2 regions of the Prochlorococcus sp. MIT 1201 genome follow, and region 1 is predicted to be linked to the other one. Evidence: predicted binding sites of a transcription regulator. Region 1 holds the regulator's gene; the other holds the start of a gene.
What was found. The regulator NtcA, encoded in region 1, controls nitrogen genes in cyanobacteria. The targets are predictions, from matches to a motif close to GTANCNNNNGNTAC.
Positions count from the first base shown of each region.

Region 2: urtA (urea ABC transporter substrate-binding protein) is a predicted target of NtcA. The motif match lies at 6,271-6,284, and genes of this name have one in related genera.

Region 1 is NZ_CP138947.1:1,871,632-1,887,351, forward strand. Features, by position in the region: gene SIB41_RS09035 (transglycosylase SLT domain-containing protein) at 11-2,044, shown strand; gene SIB41_RS09040 (hypothetical protein) at 2,009-2,503, opposite strand; gene SIB41_RS09045 (thioredoxin family protein) at 2,620-3,186, shown strand; gene SIB41_RS09050 (hypothetical protein) at 3,589-3,957, opposite strand; gene SIB41_RS09055 (hypothetical protein) at 3,985-4,158, opposite strand; gene dcd (dCTP deaminase) at 4,255-4,848, opposite strand; gene SIB41_RS09065 (cob(I)yrinic acid a,c-diamide adenosyltransferase) at 4,848-5,462, opposite strand; gene rph (ribonuclease PH) at 5,604-6,338, shown strand; gene ntcA (global nitrogen regulator NtcA) at 6,413-7,147, shown strand; gene SIB41_RS09080 (DUF3084 domain-containing protein) at 7,213-8,418, shown strand; gene SIB41_RS09085 (resolvase) at 8,415-8,846, shown strand; gene SIB41_RS09090 (DUF3146 family protein) at 8,830-9,087, opposite strand; gene pth (aminoacyl-tRNA hydrolase) at 9,087-9,707, opposite strand; gene SIB41_RS09100 (TatA/E family twin arginine-targeting protein translocase) at 9,715-9,990, opposite strand; gene psbH (photosystem II reaction center phosphoprotein PsbH) at 10,025-10,213, opposite strand; gene psbN (photosystem II reaction center protein PsbN) at 10,301-10,444, shown strand; gene SIB41_RS09115 (alpha-mannosidase) at 10,453-13,491, opposite strand; gene SIB41_RS09120 (photosystem II reaction center protein I) at 13,531-13,650, shown strand; gene SIB41_RS09125 (DUF3769 domain-containing protein) at 13,756-15,720, shown strand, end outside.
Region 2 is NZ_CP138947.1:2,317,013-2,332,732, forward strand. Features, by position in the region: gene SIB41_RS11210 (anthranilate synthase component I family protein) at 1-122, shown strand, start outside; gene SIB41_RS11215 (aminotransferase class IV) at 119-979, shown strand; gene urtE (urea ABC transporter ATP-binding subunit UrtE) at 1,010-1,717, opposite strand; gene urtD (urea ABC transporter ATP-binding protein UrtD) at 1,761-2,513, opposite strand; gene urtC (urea ABC transporter permease subunit UrtC) at 2,510-3,637, opposite strand; gene SIB41_RS11235 (ABC transporter permease subunit) at 3,642-4,796, opposite strand; gene urtA (urea ABC transporter substrate-binding protein) at 4,895-6,190, opposite strand; gene ureG (urease accessory protein UreG) at 6,308-6,916, opposite strand; gene SIB41_RS11250 (urease accessory protein UreF) at 6,916-7,599, opposite strand; gene ureE (urease accessory protein UreE) at 7,599-8,111, opposite strand; gene SIB41_RS11260 (urease accessory protein UreD) at 8,195-9,154, shown strand; gene SIB41_RS11265 (urease subunit gamma) at 9,173-9,475, shown strand; gene SIB41_RS11270 (urease subunit beta) at 9,485-9,802, shown strand; gene ureC (urease subunit alpha) at 9,839-11,563, shown strand; gene cobA (uroporphyrinogen-III C-methyltransferase) at 11,606-12,391, opposite strand; gene SIB41_RS11285 (CbiX/SirB N-terminal domain-containing protein) at 12,388-13,062, opposite strand; gene SIB41_RS11290 (hypothetical protein) at 13,089-13,283, shown strand; gene SIB41_RS11295 (ferredoxin--nitrite reductase) at 13,872-15,500, shown strand; gene SIB41_RS11300 (hypothetical protein) at 15,553-15,696, shown strand.

The sequences.
Region 1 (15,720 bases):
CTGCTCTGGCGTGATCGCGAGCCCCTGTCGCGGATTCCCTCTACTCGGAGGTACAGCCCTACTCAGCTTGGCGGTAAGCCTCGCTGGGCAAGCCCTTTTAAAACCACAGCTCAAGCGACTTACGCCAAGGATGTCGCAAACAGAGCTCTGGCAGGCCTATCGCTGGTCAATCGATCCCCAGCAACGCCGAGATGCCTCATTGCTGCTCGTGAGCAAGACAAAAGGATCAACCCTTAGGCATCAGAGGCTGTTGGCCGGCCAAGGCTGGGGGAACAGCCCCTTAGCAGCCGTTGCCCTCAAGCTGCAAGCCCAAACAGCCGAGCGTCTTGGGGAAAAATCAAAGGCCAATCATCTTTGGCAAAGCCTGCTGAAACGTTTTCCAAACACGACGACGGCGGCTGATGCGTATTACAGCCTCGGGCGCCATAACCCTGAACTGCGTCAGCAACTCCTTCAGCAACATCCTGCTCATCCAGCGGCACTAGCCAGCGCAATTGAACTGGATACCAGCAACAGTCGCCATCAAAGAGCCATTCATCTCACGCGTTGGGGGGTCTTCTGGCCAGGTGCCGCAGAAGTCCTACGCAGCGCCTGCAGCGCTCCGGCAAGGAATGGACATTCAAACCAAGAGCGACAAGAACTAGCCCTTGGTCTTGCACAACTAGGCGACGGCAGAACAGCCCTGAGCTGCCTACAAGAACAACCCCCTGATCCTGCAGCAGCCCTAGCCATTGGCCAGACACTGCTCCGAGGCAATAAGGAGGAACAACTCCAGGGCGAATCTCTGCTCTTGAAGCTGGCTCAAGACAATCCAGAGGCTGCTGAAAGCCTTGAAGCGGTGAGCCTCCTCAGTGAACCTCTTCATCCGAAGGCGACTCTGCTGAAGTCCTTGCCGCCTGCCCTTGCTGATCGTTCCCCCAGCGTGGCGGCAGCCCGCGTACGCCTCGAAAATGGGATCCAAGCAGACGAGGTGTTTCAACGCTGGCCTGATAGTCCTGCTAGCTGGCAACTGCAATGGGATCTGAGCCGAGACGCTCTGCTGAAAGAGCAATGGAACAAGGCCCAATCGATTCTCGAAAGCATCCCAACCCAAAAATTGCCGGAGCCCCTCGCCGCTAGGCAACAGTTCTGGATCGGATTCACTGCCTCCAAACAGGGTCGCAATCGAGAGGCCACCCAGATCTGGGAAAAGCTGCTCCGATCCCATCCCAATGGGTACTACACCTGGCGCGCCCAAGCACGCCTTGGTCGAGCTGATCTTCCTGCACTGCAAGGGCAACCCGTATCAATTTCGAACCCTGAGCTCCCATCCTGGACCCCACTAGGCAGTGGAGAAAAGCTTGTAGACGAACTCTGGCGACTTGGTCTCGCAATGGAGGCCTGGGAAACGTGGCGGACTCTGAGGGTTGAAGTCGATCGCGCACAACATGATCCCAACACCAGGATGGTGGAAGGGCGGCTCAGGATGGCCGTCGGCGATAACTGGACGGGGCTAAGTCAGCTCTGGCGAACAAGCCTGCGACTCGTAGGAGAGGACTGCCACACACGCCAACTGCTCCATCACAGCCAACATCCATATCGCTTTTGGCCTGAGATCAAAAAAGCGAGTCACCGCAGTGACGTCCGAGCTGAACTATTGCTGGCCATAGCAAAGCAAGAATCACGCTTCTCGCCAGGCGTGGAGTCTCCAGTAGGCGCAATAGGGCTGATGCAACTGATGCCGGAAACAGCGGCAGAACTCAGCAATAGCCCTCTGAACAAGCAAGTGCTGTCCACTCCTGAAACCAATATTGAACTTGGGGCCCGTTACCTAGCAATGCTGCTGAAGCAATGGCAAGGCAATCCATGGCTAGCAGTGGGCAGTTACAACGCAGGGCCTGCTGCAGTAGCCGACTGGCGAACCCCAGAACTGGCTGCGGACCCTGAGCTCTGGGTAGAACGAATCCCTTACCCAGAGACACGCCTGTATACAAAAAAGGTTCTCGGCAACCTCTGGAGCTATTTAGGCCTATCCAGCAAAAAGCTTTGCGAGACTGAGATGTAAAGGCATAGAGATCTGCTGGCCAATCCATATCCCGCCAAGCAAAATCAACCCCAGAGCAATCGCCATCACAACCGGTGGTGGAACCACACGAATGCGAGTGAGATCCAAGCGCGCAAGCAATATCGCAGAAGCAAGGATGAGAACATCCGCAAGCAGGCTCAGGTGCAGTAGGTACAGGCCAGCGGTGATCACCAACAACAAAACCACCAGCAAACTGATTGCACGACTGGCAGCCATCAGCAAGGAAACCTGACGCAAGATCAGATCCGGCATCGTGCAAATCACGACCAACACGACCGCCTGAAGGAGCTCAACAATCCAAAAGAGCTCAACATCAATACCGAGGCTGTCTATCTGCTCAGACTGAAGCAACGACCAATGGTTGCCCATAACGACCGCCACCCCAAAGAGCAACAGCAACGAGGGGGCACGAAATGGCACAACGAGGAGACGCAGCATCAGCCTCAGCCTCAACGAATGGTGAAAAGACGCTTCACTTCTGAACAGTTAGCCCATTGAAGCGAGCAACAACAACAAAACAGACCTGCCAAAGTGCATCGAGAATCTTGCCCATCATGACCGGAAGTTCCCCGTCTTCCACTCTCGGCCAAGGCCAAAGGTTGATCCTGCTATTCACAGCATTGGGATTAGCAGTCGTTCTTTTCCTGCTGCGGGGCGGCCTCAATGCTGAGGCACCGCTCGAGCAACTGGCACGGCGCTCCCTCGACCCAGATGTCGCACTCACCAATGGTCGACCGACCGTGATCGAATTTTATGCTGATTGGTGTCAAGCCTGTCGTGAAATGGCCCCAGCCATGCTCACAACGGAACGTGAAAGGGAAAACCAGCTCGACGTTGTGCTGGTGAACGTCGACAACCCCCGCTGGCAAGACCTTGTCGATCGCTACGACGTCAACGGCATTCCCCAGCTGAACTTCTTCGATAACAAAGGCAAACTGCAGGGTCTCTCACTGGGTGCACGCACTCAAGAACAACTACAGCAATTAACTGACGCTCTGATTCAAAACCAACCACTACCCAAGTTCGCCGGTGTAGGCGCTATCAGCAACCTGAATCCATCACAAGAACGAACAGACAAGCAAAACAATTTAGAGGCTATTGGGCCAATGAGCCATGGCTAATCTAAAAGCAGTCAATAAGCAATAAGCAATTAGCAATTAGCAATTAGCAATTAGCAATTAGCAATTAGCAATTAGCAATTAGCAATTAGCAATTAGCAATTAGCAATTAGCAATTAGCAATTAGCAATTAGCAATTAGCAATTAGCAATTAGCAATTAGCAATTATGATGAGCCATTACACAAGCAACTATTTAATATGATTTTTAGCTCAAGTAGATTAAGCAAAATATCTACACGGCCCAAGCACCACTCCTATCAACCCTGCCTGTGGCGACAATCGAGCCAAAAAGTTATCAAAATCTCCTTGCTAAGCTCTAGTATTATTGCTGCTTGCCCTTAGCTTTCTCGCTCACCATTTGAGCGATTAACCACTCCAATCGGACCCCTTTTTACCAAGAGCCTCTATTGTGTTCTAAGGCCAGGCAAAAGCAAAATCCCTATTGCAAGATGAATAAATACTCCTGGCCACAAAAGAACTCCAGTTACATCTTGGCTCACACCAATAGACGCTAACAAAAGGCCAACAGCAATATTGTAATAACAAAGAGATCTTCTCGGATTTTGCATCGGCGCATGGCTTGAAACTTCCCAGCACGCGCAGCCAAGAGCAATGATTGCCAATGCAAATAATCTTGCAATACCTACCAGTTCAGTGACTAGCGTATAACCAAAAAGTAGTGAACAAAATTTAACAGGCAGAACAAGAGCAAAAATCCCACCAAGGATTTCAAAGCCAGCAGAAAACCTGAACAGCAAAGAAGTCCGTCTCATGGAATTAAGTTTCAAAAAATCTCATCTTTAACCTTGAAGCAGGCTAATACTGAACGCCAAAACCCCTACACAAGCAGCGAGAACGACAGCACTCACCCAAAAGACAAAAGAGTTGCCAAACTGTCCCCATCCACCAAGATAATCACCTGAGGTATTAACTTCCACCTCAGGAGGTGCGGATTTTGGCTGCTTGTCTGACATACGTGGGGGATGAGATCAGTAGCTTCACTCTATCAATGTCTACAAAATCAAAAAGATCTGTTGAGAGCAGACATGCATTCAACAGATCTTTTTCGTTCAAATCCTGGCGAGAGTGACGCGTTCTGGCTGATGTTGATATTTACCCTGGCGATCGCTGTAGGTGGTATCGCAGGGATCACCCTCGAAGAAAAGAAGCTGACAAATGCCTTCATTGGCATAGATACGGCAATCAGCTCCAGAACTATTGCTGAATTCAAGCGTGAGATGCCCTTCCCAACTGGCTTCGGCGGGAGTCGTATTAACAATGATACCAAGGCGAGCATAGGTACTCTTACCTAGGCAAATGACAGTGATATTTGATGGCACCTTCATCTTCTCCAGCGCCACACCGAGACCATAAGAATGAGCCGGCAGGATGAAATACTCGCCATCCTCGTCCTGATGCAAAGGGGTGGATTCGAGATTTGCAGGATTAAATCGCTTCGGATTCATCACCGTGCCTGGTACATGGCGAAAGATCAAAAACTCCTTCGCAGAGAGCCTTAGGTCATAACCAAAGGAAGAACAGCCAAAGCTCAGCACAGGCCGTTGATGCTGCTCAGGATCAAGATGTCGAATCAATCCGGCTTGAAAGGGTTCAAGCATCCCTGCTGCGGCCTGTTCGGTGATCCAACGATCGTTTTTAAGCATTAGAAACCACGACGCAACTCAGTGACCTGATCAGCCATTGCCATCAGGATCGATGGCATGACTGAGCCAGTCAAGATGACATCCATCGACCCGGGGCGCTGTTCCAGAGTTGATAACACATCAGCTTCATCGAGATAACCAAGAGCAATCGCCAGACCAACCTCATCCAACACCATTTGATCCAAATCACTCGCCATGATGCGATCCCGACATTCATGCCAAATGGCCTCCACGGCCTCAGGTGCGCTGGAGTCAACGGCAAGCGTTGAAGCAGGCTCAGATAGACAGCCAGGAACCGCCGGGCGCAGCCACTCAAGTCGCCCACATAGGCGCACACGCCCATCTGGGCCTTGGTCTACTCCTCCCTTGAGGAACTGAGCCACCAACACACGACTTCCCAGCCCAGCCGCTCTTAACGCCTGACTCAAGACAACAGAAAAACTGCCTCGATAGGGGGCTGTATAAACCTGAAGCTGCCCTTCAGGAGCTACCAGATGCAGCAAACGCCTATCAGCAACTACTGCCAAAGACCGGCTCCCATCACTCTCCTGCGAGCGATGGTCCGTCATGCACGGATCCACGGAGCGATGACTAGGGCTCAGGCTGGCAGTCATAAAAGTCTCAATCGCCCCGACAAAACCAGCAGAAGTCAAATGTAGCGGTGGGAAGCTGCTTAACAAGGCTCTTGACACTATCCATGGTGTAAAAGCACCTGTTTCTGCCAGGCTCAGTTCATCTCAACCACCAACAGCACGATGCTCACATCCCCCCAGCCACGTGCTGACGGCCGCCTTGCTGACGTGATGCGGCCCCTTCAGATCACATGGGATCCAATGGGCTTTGCCCTCAGTTCGTTAATCATCCGCACTGGTCGCACCGCAGTGCTCTGCAGTGTTTGCATTGAAGAAGGTGTACCCCGCTGGCGCAAAGGCCAAGGCAAAGGCTGGCTCAGCGCCGAGTACCGCCTTCTGCCTGGGTCTACACCGCAAAGACAGAACCGTGAACTGCTCAAGCTTTCCGGACGCACTCAAGAAATTCAACGCCTCATTGGCCGCAGCCTGCGCGCCGTGATCGACATGGCCGCTCTTGGGGAAACCACCCTGCGAATTGATTGTGACGTCATTCAGGCCGATGCCGGCACACGTACAGCCTCCATCACCGGCGCTTGGATTGCCTTAAAACGAGGCTGCGATCGCTTGCTGGAACAAGGGCTTCTCACACATCAACCCGTCATCGAGCAAGTTGCTGCAGTATCCGTTGGTTTAGTGGAGAGTTATCCCCTTCTCGACCTCGACTACAGCGAAGACTCCAGGGCTGATGTGGATCTAAACGTGGTAATGGGTTCCAATGGGCACCTATTGGAGCTGCAGGGCACCGCTGAAGGGGCTCCATTCAGCCGGAATCAACTCAACGACTTGCTGAATCTGGCAGAACCCGGCCTGCAACATCTACAAGCCTTCCAGCGTTCGGCATTAATGCAAGAAGACTAAAAACCGTCACCATTGCTACATGGTGGTGGAGGTCCACTCCCTAACTTCATATTTCTGCAGTTTGCTGCGCAGCCATGGCCGGCGTCATCCGCGGCTTCAGCCGTTACGCCCAGCAACCCTATGTTCAAGGGTCAGGAAGTATGGCCAACTCGCCTGCTCCACCCCAGAAAACCCTGCTGGAAGTCATCCGTGAACTGGATGGCGCCAGCAACGAAATGGTGGAGCGTTCCAAAACCATCTTCTTTCCTGGCGATCCTGCCGAAAAGGTTTATCTCATTCGACGCGGCGCGGTTCGGCTATCTCGGGTCTATGAATCTGGTGAAGAGATCACCGTGGCATTGCTGCGTGAAAACAGCCTATTTGGAGTGCTCTCTCTACTCACAGGCCATCGCTCGGACCGTTTTTATCACTCCGTAGCCTTCACCCGAGTCGAAATGATCACAGCGCCAGCCACCTCAGTTCGCCAAGCGATCGAAAACGACACCAGCGTGGGGTTACTTCTGCTGCAGGGTCTCTCAAGTCGGATCTTGCAAACCGAGACCATGATCGAGACCCTCACTCACCGCGACATGTCATCAAGGCTTGTGAGTTTCCTGCTAGTCCTCTGCCGGGATTTCGGGGTTCCAGGGGAACAAGGAATCACCATTGACCTACGCCTCTCACATCAGTCCATCGCTGAAGCAATCGGCTCGACTCGCGTCACCATTACTCGCCTGTTGGGAGACCTGCGCAATTCAGGTCTAGTGCAAATCGATCGCAAGAAAATCACCGTTCTTGATCCGATTGCCCTTGCTAAAAAATTCAACTGATCCCCGTCCCAGTCCAGGATGGTGAAACGGGTTGACACTATTCCTGATCCCACCCGCCCATTGTCGTGACCGGCTGGCTGCTGATCCTCTCCCTACTCGTCCTCGGTGGTGTGCTCTCCACCCTTGGCGATCGACTTGGCAGCCGTGTAGGCAAAGCAAGGCTGAGCCTGTTCAATCTCAGACCGCGAAGGACAGCCGTCTTCATCACCGTTCTCACTGGCAGCCTGATTAGCGCCCTGTCCCTAGGACTGATGCTGCTGGTCAGTCGACAACTGCGAGTAGGACTTTTTGAACTGGATGACCTTCAGGCCAAACTCCAACAAAGCCGTGATGCCCTCAATTCAAGTCGGTCGGCCCAGTTGAATGCCGAGCTTGATCTCAAGCAGGCCAGGTCGGACAGCAATCAGGTTCAGAATGAACTGAAGGAAGCCAAAAAGCGAGCTACCGCTCTTCGCAACGAACTCGCACCACTACAAAAACAAAGACAACAGCTCGAGGCGGAACGAGCTCGTCTCAGTCGCGACATTTCCAAAAAAGATGCCGACATCCGCCGAACGGAAGTTGAACTAGCCAATGTTCGCAGCAGGATTAGCGCGGCTGAAAAAGAACTGAAGCAGCTCGAGACCAACCTCATTGCCTTACGTCGAGGGAATGTTGTGCTGAGCAGTGGGCAGCAACTTGCCGCAGCCACCCTGCGGCTCGATAACCCCAGCCAGGCGAAAGCCGTCATCGACCGCCTACTTCAGGAAGCAAACCTGGAGGCTTTTCGACGCGTACGTCCCGGTGAAGAAGCCAATCGACAGATCCTGCTCGTGCCACGCACCGATATCAACCGCATCGAACAGATCATCCGAAAGCCAGGCACCTGGGTGGTCTATGTGCGCTCTGCCGCAAACGTGTTGCGTGGTGAGAACGTGGTGTATGCCTTCCCGGATGCTCGCCCAAATATCAACATCGTCCGACAAGGCGAAGTTCTCGCACGAACGACTCTTGACCAAAACGAGAAGAGCAGCGAAACCGTGCGCAACCGACTTAGCCTCCTGCTTGCATCAACTCTGGCAGAGGTAAAAAGACGCGGATCCCTCAGTTCAGGACTGCAGTTCGATGGCAGTGAGATGAACCGGCTCGGCAAGGCATTACTGAACCGTTCTCAAGAGCGGATTGAGCTAGAAGCCGTTGCACTCCGCAACAGCGATACAGCCGATCCAGTAGCAGTTGTCCTGCAGCCCGTGGGTGGTCCTTGGACAAAGATTCCCGAAGACAAACCATGACAAAGCTTGTGGCCGTAGATCCTGGTCGCAATAAATGTGGATTAGTTCTTGCCGATACAGCAACAAGTGCTGTGCTTGAGGGGAAAGTGGTGGCCGCAACCGCTGTGCTCGACCTCATCATGCATTGGCAAAACCAAGCACCCTTAGAAGGCATCTTGATCGGCAACGGCACCAGCAGTGAATACTGGCAAAACCTTCTACTGCACATTGCCCCCTTGCATGTGGTCGAAGAACGTGGGAGCACACTGCGCGCCCGCCATCGCTATTGGGAGCTATGGCCCCCAAGCAACTGGCGCCGCTGGCTACCCCGAGGAATGATCCTGCCTCCCCATCATCTGGACGCCATAGCCGCAATGGTGTTGCTTGAAGACCACCTCGGGCAACAACTCCTTTGGCCCGGACCACCCAACTTCAGAATCGGGCCCTAACAGTGAACATATAATCCCCACCAGGCTCAAGGTGGTAGTCAGCCTTAACGAGGAAGCGCAGTAAAGCATCCTCAATCAGTGCTCGCCCAAGAGAGGGTTCCACTTTCAGTTCACCCCGATCGAAAGCCCAGCTGAACTGCCACTGAAACCCCCCAGCGGAGACCTCCCCATCCAAGCGTTGGTCGGCAAAGCTTTGGCGGTGTACACAGAGGCGAGCCGTGGTGACAGGCAAATGACTCATCAGCAGGCAGAACAACCCTCCGGTTGAAAAGCATTGAGACGATTACCTGCCCGTTCCAACCCAAGGCACTGAATCAGATCCAAACCCATCAGCACCTCATCAAGCACTTGATCGACTAGGAGGCTCTCCTGCCGACTAAACACCCCGAGCACATGCGAGACGGTTCGAGCTCTTCGTTCCTCAGAGGTACAACCTGGAGAACCGATCCCGATCCGCAGACGACAAAAATCCTGAGTCCCCAGATGTTGAATCGCGCTGCGCAAACCATTGTGACCTCCTGCACTTCCCTGGGCGCGAAGCCGCAGTCGACCCAAAGACAAATCCATGTCATCTACAAGCACCAGCAACTGATCAACCTCCAAGCCAAACCAATCGATGGCTGTACGAATCGCCCGACCGCTTTCATTCATATAAGTTTGAGGCATCAGCAATCGAACCCTCTCTGAGCCAACCGCCACTTCCGCCATCAGTCCATGGAACTTTGTTTGCGGCCTGAAACTTACTGACTTCTGCGCAGCCAATTTATCGAGGGCCATGAAGCCGATGTTGTGACGGGTACCGACATACTTTGAGCCTGGATTACCTAGGCCTACCAATAGACGTAAACGACCCGGCCTCATACCACTCTCAGCTAGCGGGAGGGTTTTTAGCCTCCTGAGGGGTTTCACTTATTGCATTGGTGTCTTGCTGCATGGACCCTTCCGTCGCAGCCTGTTCGATGGACTCAGGTTCTGTCATCGTTTTATGAATCTCACGCTCGAATTCCTTTGAGGCTGCCTGAAAACCTTTCAAGGTTTTACCAAGCGTGCGACCAAACTCTGGAAGTCGTTTAGGTCCAAAGACAAGCAGGGCTATGGCGCCGATAACCGCCATCTCGGGGAGACCGATGCCGAACACATTCATAGGCGAGCCTCAGCCCAGCAGAGCCGAGGACAATCTATTCAAAGCTGATGCTTTGGAGAAGAAGCGACTGGTTGTAGATCTGCAAGATGGTCACCAGGAAAATCAGCAACATGAAGCCGATCCCTGCCATCACTGGGGTAGTGCCCCAACCTGGCACTACCTTGCCAGGGGCGTAGCCGGGTAGAGATTTGATCAGATTTCCCAGACGGGTGCTTTGAGCCATAACGGAGCTTCGGTCTCGGATGGTGATTAAGCATGCCTACTGTAATGGTCATAGTCCGCATACGGACTAATCCTGTCGAGAGATGTGATGGAAAACTCCTCCTCCGAGACCTACTCCCTGCTCATTGCCATGGTCACCATCACCTTCGGGCTGACCGGATACGGGCTCTACACAGCTTTTGGTCCTCCCTCAAAAGAACTTGAAGACCCCTTTGAAGAACACGAAGACTGACGATCACATCAATCGACACGCTCAAGCAATAGTTCAGTCAACTCTCCAGGCTTCAGCTCTACCGCTTCGCCGAGACAGGACTCGTGAGCGCTACCAACCCGCCAAGTCTTCCCTACGGCCCAAGACTGGCGTGTTGCACCGGCATTAAGCACGCTGAGCTTCAGCTGCCTTACTTCGGCATACGTCACAGCCAATGGAACCAGCTTTGAAGGCAGCGACGGCAATCCTGACCATGACACCTTGAGATCAGAAGGCCCCAACCAGCCCGGCTCTCGAAAAGCCAACGCTGCCTGAGGCACAGCCTCCCGACTCCAACCATCGGGAACAGGCATCAGTGCTAATCGCTGACGATGCCAACCCCGATCAGCCGAGGGATCTGGCCAGGTAGCCCCTCTAAGCAGAGAAACACCAAGCCTGTCTGGGCACACCTGAACCCCCTGAGGTCCATCCAATAACACCGCAAGGCCACCACCCGGCGCCGCCGACTCGCTCGCCAACCAGGAGATCACAGGAACCTCCCAACGTGCTTTTTCCCTAGCCGTCATAGCTTCAGCAGGACGTTCAATGACTCCACCGCTGGTATCCGCCGCCCATCTCACCGCTGAGCAAGCCAGGGGAACCTCCAAACGCAGTAGCTCATGACTTTGACGCCAATCCACGCCTAGACGCAGCTCGAGCCAGGGGCAATCAGCTCTCAGCTGCACATCAAGGCGCAGAGCACTGCTCCCAGCCCAACCTCGCAAGACCAAGCGCGCTACAAGAGGTCCGCGCTCCACCAGCTCCATCGAACCATTCCAGTTCAGAGCCAATGGATGCTGGCGATAATCTGCCGCCAGATCCCAGGCGTCCCAAAATTCGCCACGATCGCGAAAAAGCCCCCAAATCAGAGGTCCTGCCAACTGAGGTGTCCCGTTCCGATCCCAAAGTTGCTGCAAGCCTTCGGCACCAAAATCAGCTTGCAAAAGGCCATTACTAATCCGCCAACCGCCTTGATCAAGGGGCTGAATCTGCACAGCCCCACGAACAGGTAAGCCATCAAGAACATCTAAGGCCTTACTGACACAACGCTGAAGCGGAACTGCTATCACCCCTTGCTGCACAGGCAACTGCACCCAGGTTCCGCCTCCCTTGGCCTCTTGGCATGGAAGCTGCCTACCGGCGCTGCCCCATTGATCTCGTGGCAATCTCAGCACAGGCGACCAACGCTGTAGTGGCTGTAGACCCATCCAGACCCAGCACCCAGCAGGAGACTCTGGATCGAATCGATCGGAGCAGGACACCCCACTGCGAAAAAGCTGCTGCAGATGCTGATCGCGGCTCCGCCTTGATTCACGACATGACGATCGCCAGACCGGCTCAGCCTGCTCAAACACTTCAGGAATCGATGTGCCTGGAAGGATGTCGTGAAATTGCTGAAAGAGCAAAGGCCGCCAATCTGGCAATGAAGATGCAGAGGTTCCAGGAACGTCAGCCCTATCGCCAAGCTGGCAAGCCAGCAAAGCTATAGCCAGGTCGACTTCCCTCAAAAGCCTTTCAAGGTGTCGGTTTTGACGCTTCTGATCGGGACGGGTCGTCGCACAACCACGATGAAGCTCCAAATAGAGCTCATCACGCCACACCGGCAAAGTCTCAGCATGAGCTTCAAGCGTCGCAAGGTAAGCCCTTACTGTGCCCGGCCTCTGGGGCAAAGCCTGAGGATGATCCTCCCAAAGCTGCAGCTGCTCTAGCATTTCTGCAGTGGGGCCACCTCCATGGTCGCCAACACCCGGAACCCACAAAGCCTCTTCAACAGCGGTAGACGCCTGCCAAGACCGCTGCTCGCGAAGCATGGCCATCGGATTCCCATCAGTGCCAATTGGCGGAAGCATCAGCGCTAGCACCTCAGCCTGGCCACGACTGCACCAACGAAACAGTCGATGCGGGAAGGGATTACTGGCATTCCAAGACAGTTTATGGGTGCAGAACCAACGGATTCCTGTCTGGGTAGCTACCGCTGGCAAACCAGCGGCAAAGCCAAAGCTGTCTGGAAGCCAGGCCAACTGATGGGGCCACTCCGGAAATGCTGATCGGCTGTACTGCTGTCCAAGCGTGAACTGTCGCCAAAGCGAAGCAGTGCTCACCAGCACACAATCAGTCTCGACCCAAGGGCCATTGATCGGCTCCCAACGACCTGCCCGACTTGCATCCTGAAGCGCAGCAAAAAGAGTTGGACGGTGATGTTCAACCCACTGATAGAGAGCTGGCGAGGAGTGGCTGAAATGGAAATCAGGAAATCGCTGCATCAGGTGCAGCACAGAGCGGAACGTGCGCTCTGCCGCCTGCCAAGTGTCAGCCACTGACCACAACCAGGCCAAATCAAGATGGGCATGGCCGATCCAATGGATCAGCCCCGGCGGCTGCGCTGCATTGCGTAGTTGCTGGTCGACAGCCACGGTTGCCTCCTGACTGTGGGGATCCAGCTCAAGCCAATCCTCCGGCAACACCTCTCCCACCTCTAAATAGAGCGCCAGCGCTTCAGGCAGCAGAACCTGATCTAGATCCACTGCACCGGCCCTGGGTTCCAGCACCAACTCACTGTTGATCAACGCGCCATCGTCATGGATAGGACTCCTCAACTCCAGCAAGAGTGTTAGAGGTCGCTCCCAAGGGATCGATTCAGGAAGGCTCCACCGACAAGTGGTATCGAACAGATCCCCCTCATGCACCAACACACCATCCACCCACAGCCTCATCTGATCAGCCCACCAACCCAAGACCAGCCGCAAACAACTTGCTTGAGCTTGTCTCCAAGCCTCCGGACAAAGGATCTCCTGCTGCAATTGCAGCCATACTCCGCCTCGAGGCCAGACCAATAAACCCCTGGCAACCCAGTCGGGTCGATGGATTTGAGCCCAATCATCTTGAAGCAGAGACCGCCGATCACGATCCCCTACGCGATACCAACCTGGCTTGAGATCCCACCGAGAGCGACTTCGAAAAGTTTCAATCCACGCCAATCGTCGGGCTTGAAGCTGCTCCTCCATCCCTAAGTGTCCTCTATGCGCCATAAGATGTCATCGATGTACTAGAAGCTGAACGGTCTCTCCATGCTCGCCCTCAAGCTCTCCGTTTACTCGGTCGTCTTCTTCTTTATTGCGGTTTTCGTCTTCGGCTTCTTGGCCAGCGATCCTGCGAGGACACCAGCCCGTAAGGATCTCGAAGACTAAAAGCCTTTGCAAGCGAAACTTCTCGGGTCACGCAACACACTGGACTGAGGCCTGCTCAGATCTTCCATCAATTATGGGAAGATCAGCTGCCCCAGCTGAAGCCTATTGGCGGCGAACAGTCCCCCAACCCTTCTTGTTGGGCTCTTACTTGCTACAGGGTTAATCCCTGCTGAGGCAAATTCTCAGTCAAGCAACTCATACAAAGAAGGCACCTCCTCGCCCACCCAAGCGGCTCCCATCGCAAGATCAGGGGGGCAGTTGAGGCAATCAACAGGCCTTCAACGCCAGCCCAGCCTTCCAGAACAATCTCCCGAACCTCCCCTAGAGCTCAAACTTCGGGCTAACAGCCAACGCTATGACGCCCGACAAGAGCGTTTTATCGCTGAAGGTAACGTCAAGGCCGTTCTCAATGGAGGCCTCCTTCATGCAGACCGCATTGAGTTCGACAGCAACTTCAACACCCTTTATGCCAGGGGTAGCGTTAATTACCGCAAGGGATCTCAGTACTTCCAAGCCAGTTCCCTCCGCTACAGCCTGATTCAAAAAGAAGGGGAGCTTAAGGACGTCTATGGCGTTCTAGATCTCGACAGCGCAGCAATCGACCTTGGCCCCAATTCACTCGATGCAGCTCAGATCCCACAAAGCCCCTCAAACCCACGACGGCACCTAGCAATACAAGAAAGTGAAAGCCTCGGGTTCCCCACAGCTTTAGACGTTGAATTAAACAGCACCACCGCTGGAGCCATCAGCAGCCAGACCGCTTCAACAACGATCTGGGATCAAAGTCTTGCCCAAAGCAATCAATGGGTCCAGCTAGATCAGCCACCGCAATCGTCCGAGACATCTCGAAAAGACGCAAACAATCAACCAGGCATGGCCTGTCCACCTGTGCTGCCGCCGATACCAGATTGGCATCCCCATCCCTGGGCCGTAACGGCTTGGGGTGGCCAGATGATTGATTCAAATTTTGGAGACACCTTTCTGTTCAATGGCCGAATGAGGGAGGAATATCTCCTGGGCCTGGGTCTGCAGAAAAGAATCGCTCGTGCAGGCCCCTTCGCTCTTGAACTGGAAGCAGACCTCTTTGCTCACCATGCCAACCAACAAGCTGGTGGAGCATTCAATCAATCGGTACCATTTGCAGACACACCTGCCCAGAGCTTTGGTGAAGGTGTACTGGGTATCGGAGCACGGCTATGGGTACAACCGTGGTTGAGTTTTGGCGTGATCGAGGGAATCAGCTTCAATACGGCCTATAGCAACTATGAGAAGACCTACCGAGAGGACTATGCAAAATTGCTCAACTATCTGAGCTTTGAGCTTGAAGCCGCAGTATCACAACAACTCTCTCTTGTGGGACGCATTCACCATCGCTCAGGAGCCTTCGGCACCTATAGCGGTGTCAAGGAAGGAAGTAATGCTTACCTTGTTGGCTTGAGATACCGCTGGGGCCAAGACAAAACAGCACCGCAGCAAGTTGACGTTCCGCCACCATTGGGTTGTCCTGACCCCGATCGTGCTAATCGAACAACTCGCCAAGGGCTCCAACAGACCCTTGAGTCGATCACCCTTGGAGAGGGTGACCCTAAAGCCCAAGCAGAAGCTCTCCCTCTTGGCACCAGACCTCCCCAAGCTGTTGCCACGCGACAAAGACTCGCCCAGACGAATTCATCGACGCTCTCTCCAGCAGAGCAAGAAGCATTGCGCGCCAAGGCAATTGCCAAGATCGATCAACGTATTAGCAGCATCCAGTTCCAACAAGCCCTTACCATTGGATTGCAAAGAGGAAATCTGGCCTCAGCAAGGGAAGTAAGAGAAACAAATGCATATGGTGGAATCAAAGTTTCTCAATTAAACAGAGTATCGAACACTAAATTAATCACAGGATCAATCAGCCGCTGGAGGATTCAAGCCGCCAAGGTCACGATCAGCCCAGAGGGATGGAGAGCAGATCGCATGGGCTTCTCCAATGATCCCTATACACCTTCTCAAACGCGTATTGACGCCGAAGATGTTATCGCCACTGAAGAACCCAGTGGCGATATTGTGATCCAAAGCAGCCGGAATCGA
Region 2 (15,720 bases), 450 kb from region 1:
TGCTCGAGGGGAACACGTTACGAGCCCATGCCGGCTGCGGCATCGTGACCGGTTCCGACCCCTATTGCGAAGCTGATGAGCTGAACTGGAAACTGCTGCCACTACTGGAGGCACTGCAATGAAAAACCAGATTGCCTGGATCGATGGCAGCTGGGGGAGCACTGCGGAGCTCGCTCTTCCTCTAGGAGATCGAGGCCTGCAGCTTGCCGATGGCATCTTTGAGACAATTCTGATCCTTGATGGACATCCACAACTCCTCAATGCTCATCTCAACCGCTGGCAGACCAGCGCATGCCTACTAGAGATGGCCCCCCCGCCTACAGCGAAATGGTTGACACCTCTGATCAAAGAGGGCCTGAAACAATGCAACTTGGACAATGGCAATGGGGCCCTGCGCCTCAACTGGAGCCGTGGCGATAGGTCAAGCCGAGGCATCAGTCTGCCCCAGAGCAACCCGAGTTCAACAACCCATCGCTTCTGGCTAGAGCTGAATGCAGTGGAACCCTGCTTTACTCCACTTACGACGATCATCAGTTGCCATGAGCGTCGCAACGCCAATAGTTGCTTGAGTCGTTGCAAAACCTTCGCCTACGGTCAAGCGATACAGGCCCGCCACGAAGCACAGAAAGCGAATTGCGATGAGGCCATACTGCTAAGCACAAGCGGTGAACTTTGTTGTGGCAGCACCGCCAACCTCATCGTGCGACGAAACAATCATTGGCTCACACCGCGGCTTGCTAGTGGCTGTCTACCAGGTGTCATGCGACAACAGGGCCTCGAACAAGGATGGCTGCAAGAAACTCAACTAGAAGCCACACCAGAAAAAGATGATCAATGGCTACTGATTAATAGCCTCAGCTGCCAACCCATCGTGAAGCTCGATAATCATCTGCTCAGAGCATGGTCGAATCCTGAAGGCCTTTGGTACTCCCTCTTAAAAGCCAACAACACTGACACTTCTCCCAGACATACAGATTAATGCCCCAGCCCTAAACATCTCCATACGCACTCATACACTTAGGAATTGATCCACCACTGCCTGACTAAGGTCGCTGGTCGGACCACTGGCCACAATGCCACCTCGTTGCATGGCGTAGTAGCGATCAGCTTGACGAACAAAGTGCAGATGCTGCTCTACCAAAAGAACACCAATCCCTGTCTCGGCAATGATGCGTCGAACAGCCCTTTCAATGTCTTGAACGATATTGGGCTGAATACCCTCCGTCGGTTCATCTAGCAGGAGCAATTTCGGCTTACCAAGCAGAGCCCGAGCAATCGCAAGCTGCTGTTGTTGCCCACCGCTGAGGTCTCCGCCCTTACGCGGCAAAAACTCCTGCAAGATCGGGAACAACTCATAAACAAGCGGATCAATGCTGTGGTTGCGCGCCAAGCCGCCGGGCAATGCCTCCATCCCTAGCATCAGGTTCTCCTCCACCGTCAGATGGGGAATAATTTCTCGCCCCTGAGGCACATAACCAATGCCAGCACGTGCCCGCTGATGCGGAGGATGGCGATCCAAGCCTTCACCATTAAACAGAATCTCTCCACTGCGAGGACGCAACAGACCGATCAATGATTTCAACAAGGTGGTCTTGCCCACACCGTTGCGACCAATCAAGCAGACCATCTCACCAGCTTTCACAGTGAGGTCGACATCCCTAAGGATGTGGCTCTCACCGTAGTAGGTGTTTAGACCACGGATCTCAAGAATGGTCATCGGCTGCAGAGAATCATGAACTGCATAGGTAGAAAGCGCTGCATCAGGCAACCTCCTCATTACGACCTAGATACACCTCGATCACGCGTGGATCACACTGAATCTGATCCATCGAGCCCTCGCAGAGAACGTGGCCCTGATGAAGAACAGAAACCTGACTCTCCAGGCGCCGGATGAACTCCATGTCATGGTCAATCACCAAAACAGTGTGATCACCAACGAGAGACTTGAGCAGATCCGCAGTGAGATCTGTTTCCTCATCCGTCAAACCAGCAACTGGCTCATCAACCAATAACAGGTCAGGTGACTGACCCACAAGCATGGCGATCTCCAACCACTGCTTCTGCCCATGAGACAACGATCCAGCAACTTGATGCGCACGTGTCTGCAGGGAAACGATACCCATCAAATGGGCTATGCGATCGCGCTCAACAGCATTAAGACCTGCGCTTAAAAGTGGCCAAGGGCGCTTTGGATGACTGACCGCCAAGGCGAGGTTTTCCTCAACAGTTAGGTTTTCGAAGACTCTCGGGCTCTGAAACTTCCTACCAATCCCAAGCCGCGCAATCCTGTGTTCCGGCTTGTTTAAAAGAGATTGGCCCTTAAACAAAACATCACCTGCCGTTGGTCGAAGCTTGCCAGTAATCACGTCAAGGAAGGTGGTCTTGCCTGCACCGTTGGGACCAATCACGGCACGCAATTCTCCTGGCTGCAGGCTGAGATTGAGATCACGCAGTGCCATAAAGCCATCAAAGCTGACACTGATTTGACGCAGCTCAAGCAAAGCGGTTGTCATGACTTCGCCTCCTCCTTGCCATCCATTTCCAAGCGTGGATAGGTGCCGATCCTGCGCGCGACACCCAAGCGAGTAAGCAGGTTTCGTGGCCCACCCGCCTGCCACCAGCCCACAACACCTTCTGGTAGTGCCGTAACGACGAGAATAAACAAGCCTCCCAGGATAAATAGCCAGCCTTCTGGCCAAACCGTGCTGATTTGGCTCCTCGCCAAATTAATGACTAGAGCGCCAAGAATGGCACCAATCAAAGTTCCGCGTCCGCCAACTGCCACCCAAATCACCATGTCGATTGAGAAGGGAACAGTCATGTATTGCGGCGAGACGATGCCGGACTGCACGGTGTAAAGAGCACCGCCGATGCCGGCCAAGCCACCAGCCATCGCAAACACGATGGTTTTAAACAAGGTGGGGTTGTAGCCAGCAAAACGCAAACGCGGCTCATCATCGCGAATGGCGATCAACACTTCACCAAAACGGCCACGCACCACCCAGCGCACAGCCAACCAGGCCAGGATCACCATCACGGCCGTTAACCAGAAGAAGCCTCGCTGCATGAATGCAGAGCCCACCTGCTGTCCAAAAAGCTCTGTGACATCGGTCTTAAGACCGTTGGTGCCATTGATCAGTTTCTGCTGTCCGTTGAAGAAATTAAAGAAAACCAGCAAGGCGGCCTGGGTAAGAATCGAAAAATAAACTCCCTTGATCCGATTGCGGAACACCAAGTTGCCTAACAGCGCGGCAAGCAGTGCAGGGATCAACCAGATGGCAATCAGCGTGAACCAAGGCGAATGAAACGGCTGCCAAAATCCAGGCAGTTGATCCACCCCATAAAGGCCGAAGAACTCTGGAATACCGTTGGGTTGTTCGCTCGAGCTATTGAGCTGAAGGTACATTGCGGCTGCGTAACCACCGAGCGCAAAGAAGATGCCCTGACCAAGGCTCAATAAGCCTGTAAAACCCCAAATCAAATCGATGCCGAGGGCCACGATCGAGAGAGAGAGAAAACGACCGAGCAGGTTGAGCCCAAATACCGACACCACTGCAGGCGCCGCCACAATCGCAGCAATGATCAAGACCCAGGCAATCACCAGGGGCCAACGGCGTTGTTGAAACGCTTGCAACATCGATTTAAGCCTCCACCATGCGTCCCCTCTGGGGAAACAGACCAGCAGGTCGGAACTGCAGGAACACCACAATCAACGCAAACACCATCACCTGGGCCATGCTCGTGGTAGCAAAAAAATCAACCACGCTCGCCAAAGGCGCAGGCATCGAAGGCCAGATACTGAGCAAACGGCCAGCACCGATCAGGTCTGTTAGCACCCCAATAGCAAAGGAGGCCAACACGGTGCCGAACAGATTTCCCACACCTCCAAGCACTACCACCATGAAGCAACCAACGATATAAGAAGTTCCGACGTTGGGTCCCACGGATCCCAACAAAGACACAGCTACCCCAGCGATGCCAGCCAAACCTGAGCCGATACCAAAGGTAAGCACATCCACAGTATCGGTTGAGATGCCAAGGCAATCACTCATGGAACGATTCTGAGTCACTGCCCTGATGCGCATCCCCCACACACTGCGATTCAAGAACCAGGTGATACCGAGTACAGCGAGGATCGTGATCACAATGATCACCAAGCGTGGTACAGGGAAGGTCATGCCCGACAGTTCAATCCCCCCACGCATCCACTTAGGTGCCGTGACATCGACATTACGAGAGGTCGCACGAGCGATGCGACTGATCTGAGAGGCCAAACCACCCGCCAGTAACACCCCAGCCAAAGCCGACACAAGCCAGCTTCCAGCACGCACCAGGCGGGCCCGCGGCCCCTGCAAAAGCTTGTCAGGAAGAATGATCGGCAGACTGAAGCCAAGCACTAACGCCAGCACCAAGCCAGCCGCATAAGCCAATGGAAAACTGCGCACAAACTGCTGCAGAATCAGGCTAACGCCCCATGTCGCCAACAATGTCTCCAACGGGTTGCCGTAGAGACGACGAATCACGGTGCGTTCTAGCAAGATACCAACCACACCACTAACGATGAAGGCCAGAGGAATCGCCACCAACACATAAGCGTTGTAGAAAGGCTGCAGAGCAGGCAGCTTGAAGATCAGCTGTACCACATAAGTGGTGTAGGCCCCGAGCATGATCAACTCGCCATGGGCGAGGTTAATGACACCCATCAGGCCGAAGACTATCGCCAGTCCGAGGGCAGCAACCAGCAGCACCGAGCCGATGGCCACACCATTGAAAAGACTTTCAAGAAGCAGTTGCACGGGCGAAGATCAGAGACCGGAAAAACGACGAAAGGAGGAGCCCGTTTCCGGACTCCTCCCAAACAATGCCAAAGCGGAAAAACGCCTTGGCGAGGCAATCAAAGCTTGTACTTCTCGCCTTTGTTTGCATCAGTCCAGTCGCAAGCATAGCCCTTAGAACTGGGCTCGAACTGGTTCCAAGCCTGTGGAGCAACAGGGCCATCGGTCTCTTCGAGAATCTCGAACTGACCATCTTTGGTGATCTTGCCGATACGTACGGTCTGGGACAGGTGATGGTTTGGCATCACTTTCACAGGACCCTGAGGCGCATCAAACTCAATTCCGATCAAAGCTTCACGAACCTTGTCGTCATCAAAGCTATTGGCCTTCTCGACCGCAGCTTTCCACAGATACACCATGTTGTAAGCCGACTCCTGAGGGTCAGCAACCTGACGATCATTGCCATATTTGGCCTTGAAGTCAGATGCAAACTTCTTCGAAGCAGGCGTATCAATCGACATCATGTAATTCCAAGCCCCATAGTGTCCCTCAAGGAACTCAGGCCCGATCGTGCTGATCTCTTCTTCCGCGATGGAATAGCTCATCACGTAGTAGCCATTTTCAGGAGTAAGTCCGGCATCCTGAATCTGCTTAAAGAAAGCGACGTTCTGGTCACCATTGAGGGTGTTGATGATCACACCACCATCAGGCAATGCCTTCTTGATCTTGGCAATGATCGGCGCCACTTCAGTGTTGCCGAGGGGCAAATAATCCTCTCCAACCACTTTCCCACCAAGAGCTTTGACCTGCTCCTTAGTGATGGTATTGGAGGTGCGAGGGAAAACGTAATCAGAACCTACAAGGAAGAAGGGCTTGCCAGCAGCGGGCGACTTCTCGAACATGAACTTGGTTGCAGGTTCCGACTGCTGATTAGGAGTCGCACCTGTGTAGAAGATGTTATTGGAACACTCCTGGCCTTCGTACTGAATCGGGTAATAGAGGAATGCATTCTTCGATTCGTAAACCGGAAGCATCGCCTTACGGCTTGCGGAAGTCCAACCACCAAAGACAACAGGAACACTATCCTGATCGATCAACTTCTTGGACTTCTCAGCGAAGGTTGGCCAATCAGAAGCGCCATCTTCAACGATGTAGTCGATCTTGTATTTCTTGCCATCAACTTCAACACCACCGGCAGCGTTGATCTCTTCAATCGCCATTTTCTCGGTGTCCACAAGGGTGGACTCCGAGATGGCCATGGTGCCACTTAAGGAATGGAGGATACCAACCGTGACCGTGTCGTCAAAATCGGTATTCGCGGTTTTATCACTACCACCACCGCAAGCCGTAATGCTGACACCAACGGCGGTTGCGGCAAAGCCAGCCACAAGGCGCTTGGAGAATGAAACGTTCATTGAAACCGTAGATAGGCAGAATATGGAGCACGCCTATTCGGGCGGCCTGGGGAACGTAAAGATCAGCCAGGCATGATTCTGTAGTGAATGATACAAAGCCCTTTGCGCTGATCATTGCTAACGGCGATTTGGTAGCTGTTGCAACAAAAAGTGCAGCACGCTCTCCAAGCCATCGCCGCTCCGCAAGTTGGTGAAGCACCAAGGGCGCTCTCCCCGCATTCGCGTCGTATCGCGCTTCATCACTTCCAAATCGGCCCCGACATGGACAGCGAGATCAATCTTGTTGATCACCAATAAATCCGAGCGTGTAATCCCAGGGCCACCCTTGCGAGGGATCTTGTCGCCAGCCGCCACATCAATCACATAGATGCAAAGGTCCACCAATTCTGGACTGAAGCTGGCGGCAAGATTATCGCCACCACTCTCCACAAGCACAACATCAAGATCTGGAAAATTTCGCTCCAGATCTTCTACGGCCGCGCGATTAATCGAACAATCCTCACGAATAGCAGTATGAGGACAACCGCCTGTTTCCACTCCGCGAATACGCTCTGGCTCAAGAGCTCCAACCCGCGTCAAGAACTCTGCATCTTCCTGGGTATAGATGTCGTTGGTGACAACTGCCAATTGCAACTGATCTCGTAGACGGCGACACATTGCCTCCACTAGTGCTGTCTTACCCGAACCCACCGGGCCAGCCACACCTAAACGCAGTTTGCTACTCATCAGCTCCGGAATAATCGGGAATACAGCTCAGCATGGGAGAGCTGTGCAATAGCAGAACCCACTCCTCCGCACCAAAGCTGCTTTGGATCCACATCAAGCAAGCTACGGGCCTGCATTTCAATGAGCGGCTGAAGCTGACGCTGCAACCGTTGTGCCTCAGTTGGCCCCAGCGGAACAAGACGCACGGCCGCACTGAGCTGATTAGACACCCAGCCAAACAAGTAACCCTGCACAACCTCCAAAGGCGTTATCTCCCAAGACAAACCAGCCCAAGCCCACGCCACTGGCCAACCAAAATCCACTCCTCCATCAGGGAGAGGATGACCCAGGTCAGCTAATAACTGCAAAAGAGAGCGACCCATCTGCTGTTGCTGCGCTCTTACTTCAGCCGCATCTCGCAGTGCAATCAACCATTGAGCCCAATCGCGCACGTCAGTGCCATGGTCAACTTTGCCCTGCTCAGCACTCACCTGCCATTGGCTGAGGGAATGACGCAGCGGGCGCAAAGCAGCAGCTTCGATCATGACCTGCCCGCGACTGAGCTCCGCCTCCAACCAACTTGCCAAAGTTGCTCGATCCTGAAGCTGATCTCGCTGCACCAGCAGTTCCAAACCCTCCGAATAACTGAACGCACCCACCGGCAAAGCCGGGCTAACAAGCTGAAGCAAAGCGAGACTGCTCATCAGTGATGACGTTGTTGCTGCCCATCAATGGGCTGGTGATCATGGCTATGGACGCCTTGATAGGCCCCAGGGTCCGGATAAAAAGGCTCCATCAGAGACTCCAGAGCCAAGCCACGCACCCGCAGCAGATCGGCTAAGACAGGATCATCTAGCAAACGCAGCTGCTGCGTGCGTAGCTCTATTGCCACGTGACGATTACCCAAGTGATAAGCCGCCTCAAGCAGAGCCAGTTCTGAAGGAGCCCTAACCACCAACAGTTTCTCAGGAGCAGCGACCACCCTCACCAAAACAGGACCTTCCTCCGCAGCCAAACTTTCTCCAGGCTGCAATGGGCCCTGCCGCGGCAATTGCAATAAGACGGACTGACCACAAGCCGTGCATCGCAGCCCTCGCAAACGTGTGCGTTCTTCAGCAGTGAGAGGCAATTCCATACAAGCCTCAACCCCAACAGCATCAAGCCTGCGGGTGAGCACCGGAACAGTATCGAGAGAAGGAAAATCGACCAAGCTCATGACCATAAGCCTGCCAAACGGCAACTGCTCCATCCGTGAGTGTTGCTAAAGAGTTAAACCGTGCTCGATCACAGCGTGCTCCGATGACTGGCGATAGACCCTGGCACGGCCAATGTTCCCTGCAACTGATCAGCAAAACTGCGACAGACGATCTTCAATCCCGGCTCACCGTGCATCAGAGCCAATGCACGGCTCCATTCAAGATTCAGCGTGCCAATCTTGATCACGACGGCCGCTGTCAACTGCCCTTACTTCACACCGCAGGGGGTTTGGTCGGAGGAGATCAGCTCAGTGTGAATGTCAAAGCTGGAGCAGACAGCCGCGGCCTGGTCACGAGTGTGGCTGCCCAGAAGGTCTATGGCTCCGTAGGCCGCTCCAAACAACACCCCAAAGGCCGCTGGGCAAGTCAAGAGTGTCACTTCGAACTAGAAACCAATGCTGACCTGGAATGGTTACCCCAAGAGCTCGTGGTTTTTCAAGGAGGCCTCTACAAGCAACGGATGCAAGTCGAACTGCAACCAAAAGCCAGTTTTCTCTGCGCCGAAGTGGTGCGCCTAGGTCGCACAGCTGCTGGAGAAACACTGAACGAAGGCGCCTGGAGGTCAAGCCTGGAGATCTGCCGACAAACCCCGATTGGTCGTCAATGGGAACTAGTCGATCAACTCGAGCTCAACAGCGAAGTGCTGCAGAGTTTGCACGGCATGGGGACACAGCCCGTGTTCGGATCTTTTGTTTGGGCCGCACCGCATCCTCTGACTGCCGACGTGATGGAGATACTTCTGCGGAACTGTCGAACAGATCGCGCAAACCTAGAAGGTTCGATGGCTTGTGGTGGTCTCGATCAAGGCTTAGTGGCCCGATATATAGGGCCATCAAGCCAAGCCGCGCGCCAATGGTTTTCCCGCCTCTGGGCCCGCACACGTCAGCTACGGCGGCTCAGCACTCCTCAACCTCCACGAGAATGGCCCCTGCAAGAAGAGGGAACGTTCTCAAACGAAAGGTTCACAAAGAACCATCAATCGCCTTCTGCCTCGCCACACTGAAATGAAATCCTGGCTTCCATGCACCTCAGCCCCCAGGAAAAAGACAAACTCCTGATCGTCACCGCTGCCCTGCTTGCAGAACGACGCCTCAACCGCGGCCTGCGGCTCAACCACCCCGAAGCCGTGGCCTGGCTCAGCTTCCTTGTCATCGAAGGCGCTCGTGACGGCCAATCCGTCGCGGAGCTGATGGCCGAAGGCAGCACCTGGCTGCGTCGCGATCAGGTAATGGATGGTGTTCCCGAACTGATCCCGGAGGTGCAAATCGAAGCCGTCTTTAAGGACGGCACCAAATTGGTCACCCTCCACGACCCCATCCGCTAAAAAATCCCCATGCCTCCGCTAATCCCCGGTGAAGTGATTCCTGAACCGGGCACGCTTGAACTCAACAGCAACCGGCCAACCCTCACCCTGCGCGTGGCCAATAGTGGCGATCGACCGATCCAAGTTGGCTCCCACTTTCACTTTTTCGAGACCAATACAGCTCTGCACTTCGATCGTGATGCTGCACGGGGGCACCGATTGGACATCCCTGCTGGAACAGCGATCCGCTTCGAACCCGGCGACGAACGTGACGTGCGCCTGGTTGCCCTTGCTGGTCACCGCAAGGTTTTTGGTTTCAACGGTCTGGTCAACGGACCACTCGACTGAACTGCTTCTACACCTCGTCCCTTTCGCTGCATTGCTATGGCCTACCGGATGGATCGCCAGGCCTACGCCGAAACCTACGGCCCCACCACAGGTGACCGCATACGCCTAGCAGACACCGAGTTGATCCTGGAGGTGGAACGCGATTTCACCACCTACGGCGAAGAAGTCAAATTCGGTGGAGGAAAAGTGATCCGCGACGGCATGGGGCAATCCCAGCAATCCCGCGCCAATGGTGCTGTTGACACCGTGATCACCAATGCCCTGATCCTCGACTGGTGGGGGATCGTCAAAGCAGATATCGGCCTACGAGACGGACGGATCGTTGCCATCGGCAAGGCTGGCAATCCCGACATCACTGACGGGATTGACATTGTGATCGGCCCAGGCACTGAAGCCATTGCTGGAGAGGGTCACATCGTGACCGCCGGCGCCATCGATAGCCACATCCATTTCATCTGCCCACAGCAAATCGAGACTGCCCTGGCTAGCGGCGTTACCACCATGCTCGGTGGTGGTACAGGTCCGGCAACAGGCACCAATGCCACTACCTGTACACCTGGCGCCTTTCACATCAGCCGCATGCTGCAAGCAGCTGAAGGATTGCCGATAAATCTTGGCTTCTTTGGTAAAGGCAATGCCAGTACAGCTGAAGCTCTCGAGGAGCAAGTGCTAGCTGGAGCCTGCGGCCTCAAACTCCACGAAGACTGGGGTACCACTCCAGCAGCTATTGACTGCTGTCTTTCGGTAGCCGATCGCTTTGATGTCCAGGTCTGCATCCACACAGACACGCTCAATGAAGCAGGTTTTGTAGAAGACACAATCCGAGCCATCGGCGGACGCACCATCCACACCTTCCATACCGAAGGGGCCGGTGGAGGCCATGCACCAGACATCATCCGTATCTGTGGTGAAAGCAACGTGCTGCCCAGCTCCACAAATCCAACCCGGCCTTACACCCGCAACACCCTGGAAGAGCACCTCGACATGCTCATGGTTTGCCACCACCTAGATCCAGCGATTCCTGAAGATGTGGCCTTTGCCGAATCGCGCATCCGTCGCGAAACGATCGCCGCGGAAGATATTCTCCACGACCTCGGTGCCTTCAGCATCATTGCCAGTGATTCCCAAGCGATGGGACGAGTCGGAGAGGTGATTACCAGAACATTCCAGACCGCTCACAAGATGAAAGTTCAGAGAGGCTCTCTGCCAGAAGATGCTGCCAATCCACGTGGCACTCGTAACGACAACAACCGCCTAAAGCGCTACATCGCCAAGGTAACGATCAACCCCGCCATTGCCCACGGCATTGACAACCATGTTGGCTCAGTAGAGGTAGGCAAACTGGCAGACTTGGTGCTCTGGAAGCCAGGTTTCTTCGGCGTGCGGCCAGAACTTGTCATCAAGGGCGGGTCAATCATCTGGGCGCAAATGGGCGATGCTAATGCCTCGATTCCAACACCTGGACCAGTCCATGGCAGACCAATGTTTGCAGCATTCGGCAAAGCCCTTGCCCCCAGCTGCCTCACCTTCCTGAGCCAAGCGGCCATCGAAACAGATCTTCCCAACAAGCTGGGGCTGCAACGTGCCTGCATTCCCGTTCTGAACACCCGCACGATCGGCAAAGCAGAAATGCACAACAACAATTCACTACCAAAAGTAGAGGTAGATCCACAAACTTACGAGGTGTTCGCCGACGGCGATTTACTCACATGCGACCCCGCAGAAGAACTACCAATGGCCCAGCGATATCTCCTACTTTAAGCGCTAAATTCAACATCTACCTTTAGGTTGCTAAGTCATAGATCAAGACTTGATCGGCATCACAACCTCAGCCGGCTGAGGAGCACACGCTGCCACCTGTTCATCAACTACTGCACCCACAATCACAATCGACGGCGCTGCAAACCCTTCGCTCTGCACCCTTTGAACCAACTGTTCCAAGGGAGCTTTGAGGTAGCGCTGACCTACGACAGTGCCCTGTTGAATGATTGCTGCGGACGTAGCTGGATCGAGGCCACCGGCAATCAACTCTTCGACGATATAAGCAAGGTTATGCAAACCCATATAAATCACCAGGCTGTCACTTGCGCTAGCAAGATCCTTCCAATTCACAGAAGGGCGCTGTTTGTCGATCTTCTCGTGACCTGTCACAAAGGTGACAGAACTACCACCACAACGATGGGTCAGAGGAATACCCACATAGGCCGGCGCAGCCATCCCCGCTGTAATCCCAGGGACCACCTCCACCGATACCCCATGACTCTGCAAATAGGCGGCCTCCTCACCACCCCGCCCAAACAGAAAAGGGTCACCACCTTTTAGGCGTACTACACAGGAATGACGCTGAGCCAATTCAACAAGCAACTCATTTGTCTTGGACTGTGGGACCCAATGACGTTCTCGACGTTTACCAACAAAATGCCGTTCACAAGACTCGGGTACTAACTCGAGTACTTCCTTAGGCACCAGAGCATCGTGAACCAAGGCTCCGCACTGGCGAAGCAGACGATAAGCCTTCAGTGTGAGCAAATCAGGATCACCAGGGCCTGCACCCACCAAATACACAGTGCCAAAGTCCAAAGAGCTCATGGCAATGCAGCCAGCAAATCAATCAAACCCAATCGAAATAACTCAATCTCAAGTAGGGAAGTCATCACCCCAGAATCGCGCAGCGTCTGCGTAATCTGGATTGGCGCCAAGGCAAGAAAAAGAGGCGTGGATGCCTCCTTCGCTGAAGCGACATCAGCATGCCAGTCGTCCCAGGAAAGCATGGGCAACGCCAGCCGCTGCTGCAGCAAACTTAAATAGCGATGAGCAACACCCTGGCGAAGGGGATGGTGAACCAAAACAAGAGAGCCATCACGACAATCCTGACGCTGCACCCACTCCTGTAACAATCGCCACCAAGAGGGCCAGGCACCCAAGAAAGGCACCAACCTGGTGTTCACACCCTGTTGCTGAAGTCGCTGACGAATGAACGGCACATCCTCTCGAACATGAGAACCAGGCAGCAACAACAAAGGAACCAGCCAAATAGGATCTGCACTCTGCTCATGGCGATCAGTAGCCGTTAAGGCCTCTACCACCACAGGTGTGCCTCGACGTTGCGCGACCTGCAGAGCAAAAGAACGCACACAAGAAGGAACATACCCACCAGCACGGCCATGCACGATCAAACGCAAAGCGCGCTTACAACCAACCTGCTCATGCTTTCGTAACAACGGCCACGGATCTAAGACATCCGAAACTGGTGAAGTCATTCCAGTCTTAATAGTCAACTGCAACCATGGCATCCCGTCGCTATCGAACACAGTCGCAAACTCGGTTGAGGACGAGTGGTCGCCAAGGCAGACAGGGTGCAACCCGCTCAAAACGCTTTAACAGTGACTTCGAAAGGGATTTAGCTGCCATGAACCGTGTGTGGAAAATGCTCAGACAAGGCACAATCCGCTGGTTGGGAGAGATAGGCCGCCAATACTGAAATCACTTAAAATTTATACACAGCAACCATAAAGAAGGAAACTTGTGCACCTAGATGTATCGATAAACACCAAATCTTGAATTTCACACAAATGCTCAGTTTTGTTCAATCTGATACCGCCAATACCCTCTTCATTGAGGCTTAATGACTCCATTCGCAGCGTGACCTGAATCCTCAATACCACTGGCTCAGTCAAATCAGCCGGGCTCAGAATGTATACAAAGACACCAAATCTTGAATTTCACACAAATGCTCAGTTTTGTTCAATCTGATACCGCCAATGCCCTCTTCATTGAGGCTTAATGACTCCATTCGCAGCGTGGCCTGACTCCTTAACACCCCTAGCTCAGCCAACATCAGCCGGGCTCAGAATGTATACAAAGACACCAAATCTTGAATTTCACACAAATGCTCGGTTTTGTTCAATCTGATACCGCCAATGCCCTCTTCCATCAGGCTTAATGACTCCATTCGCAACTTACCCTTACTTCAATCATGGCAGAGTCTAAAAACCATGGGCATCGAATAAGCGAATAAAGTTTAAAAAACATGATCACTTCTTTTCAAGTTTAATTTCAACAAAATGTCATGGTTATTAGCTCTCCTGCTAAACAATTTCTCCAAGGAAAGAAGCTCAACAAAATTGAGCAAAACAAAGCTTTTAAAGATGGCTTAGATGTTGGTGATGAACTTGAAACCTTTGCTCAGGTTGGTTGGGAACAGGTCGATAAAACAGACCTCGAACTGCGCCTGAAATGGTATGGAATGTTCTGGCGACCCAAAACTCCTGGCAAGTTCATGCTACGGCTAAGGATACCCAATGGTGTTCTCAATAGCCACCAAATAAAAGTAGTGGCCTCAATCGTGGGTCGCTACGGAGAAGACGGCAGTTGCGACATCACAACACGCCAAAACCTACAACTTCGTGGTGTTTTACTGAGTGATCTTCCCGAAATCCTCAGACGTCTTGAAGAGGCAGGTCTCAACACAATCCAATCAGGTTTTGATAACCCACGCAATGTCACAGGAAATCCACTGGCTGGGATTGACCCTCTTGAAATTGTTGATACTCGCCCTTACACAACTGAACTACAAAATTTCCTCACGAATCAAGGAAAAGGAAACCATGAATTCTCCAACCTTCCCCGCAAATGGAATACGGCAGTTGCAGGGGCCCGCGATAATTTCCTGCTCCATAACGACATCATCTTCCATCCAGTGGAACACGATGGGGTGATGGGTTTCGGCGTCTGGCTCGGAGGGATCCTCTCCTCGCAGATGAATGACTATGCGCTGCCTTTAAATGCCTGGGTTAAACCCAATGAAATCTGTCGGCTCACCGGCACTATTCTAACGCTATGGCGAGATAACGGTGAGCGTAACAATCGCCCTAAGGGCAGGTTTCGCATGTACCTCGACAGCGTGGGCATCGAAGCGTTTCGCACCATGGTGGCGGAAAAATTTGGACCGCTAACTCCTGATCCCGGTTCTGTATTTGACGACAAGCCTCGCTCTTTTTACGGAATCCACCCTCAGAAACAAACAGGGCTTCACTACGCCGGCATGCATGTACCGGTTGGACGATTACGCGCAGAAGATCTTCAGGATCTTGCTAGCGCCAGTCTTAACTATGGCAGTGGTGAAATTCGTCTTACTGAAGACCAGAACATCATTTTGGTGGGGCTATCAAATACCAACCTCGACAAATTTCAAGCTGATCCACTGCTACAGCGTTTTCCACTTGAACCCGGTTCCTTTGCCGCCGGCACTGTCTCCTGCACAGGAAATACCTACTGCAGCTTCGCCCTTACAAACACCAAAGATCAGGCCATGGCAATGGCACATGAACTGGATGCAGAACTCATCCTCCCTGAGGAAATAAAAGTCCATTGGACTGGCTGTCCCAACAGCTGTGGCCAGGCCTACATGGGCGCAATCGGCCTCACAGGAACCAAAGCCCGTGCACCGAACGGGGGCCAAGGCATGGTTGAGGCCTATGACCTCAGCCTTGAAGGCCGGCAAGGGCCGGATGCCCGAATCGGGACACTGCATCGCAAAGGCATTCCTGGCAGCGAACTGAAAGACGTGCTGCGGGAATTACTGATCGAACGCTTCGGTGCTCAACCTCGTAGCCAACCGAAGCAGAACAGCGACCCTTTCTCCAACTTCATGAACTGGTTCAGCAATTTAGGCGAAAACAGCAGCCCATCCCCTTGAGCTGCGATCGCTAAACCACCGTTCTTAAATCAATCACCTATCAAGCCCCACCATGCAATCGACTTCCCAAGCACGTGATCTTTTCTCTCGCTTTGTCAACTGGTTAAGCAACAGCGGTAGCGACAAGCCTGCAATCAATCAAAAAGAAGGTGGCCGAGATGTCTTCTCACGCCTGATGAACACCATAAGTGGCTAAAAATCCTCCTCTCGTTAAACCTAC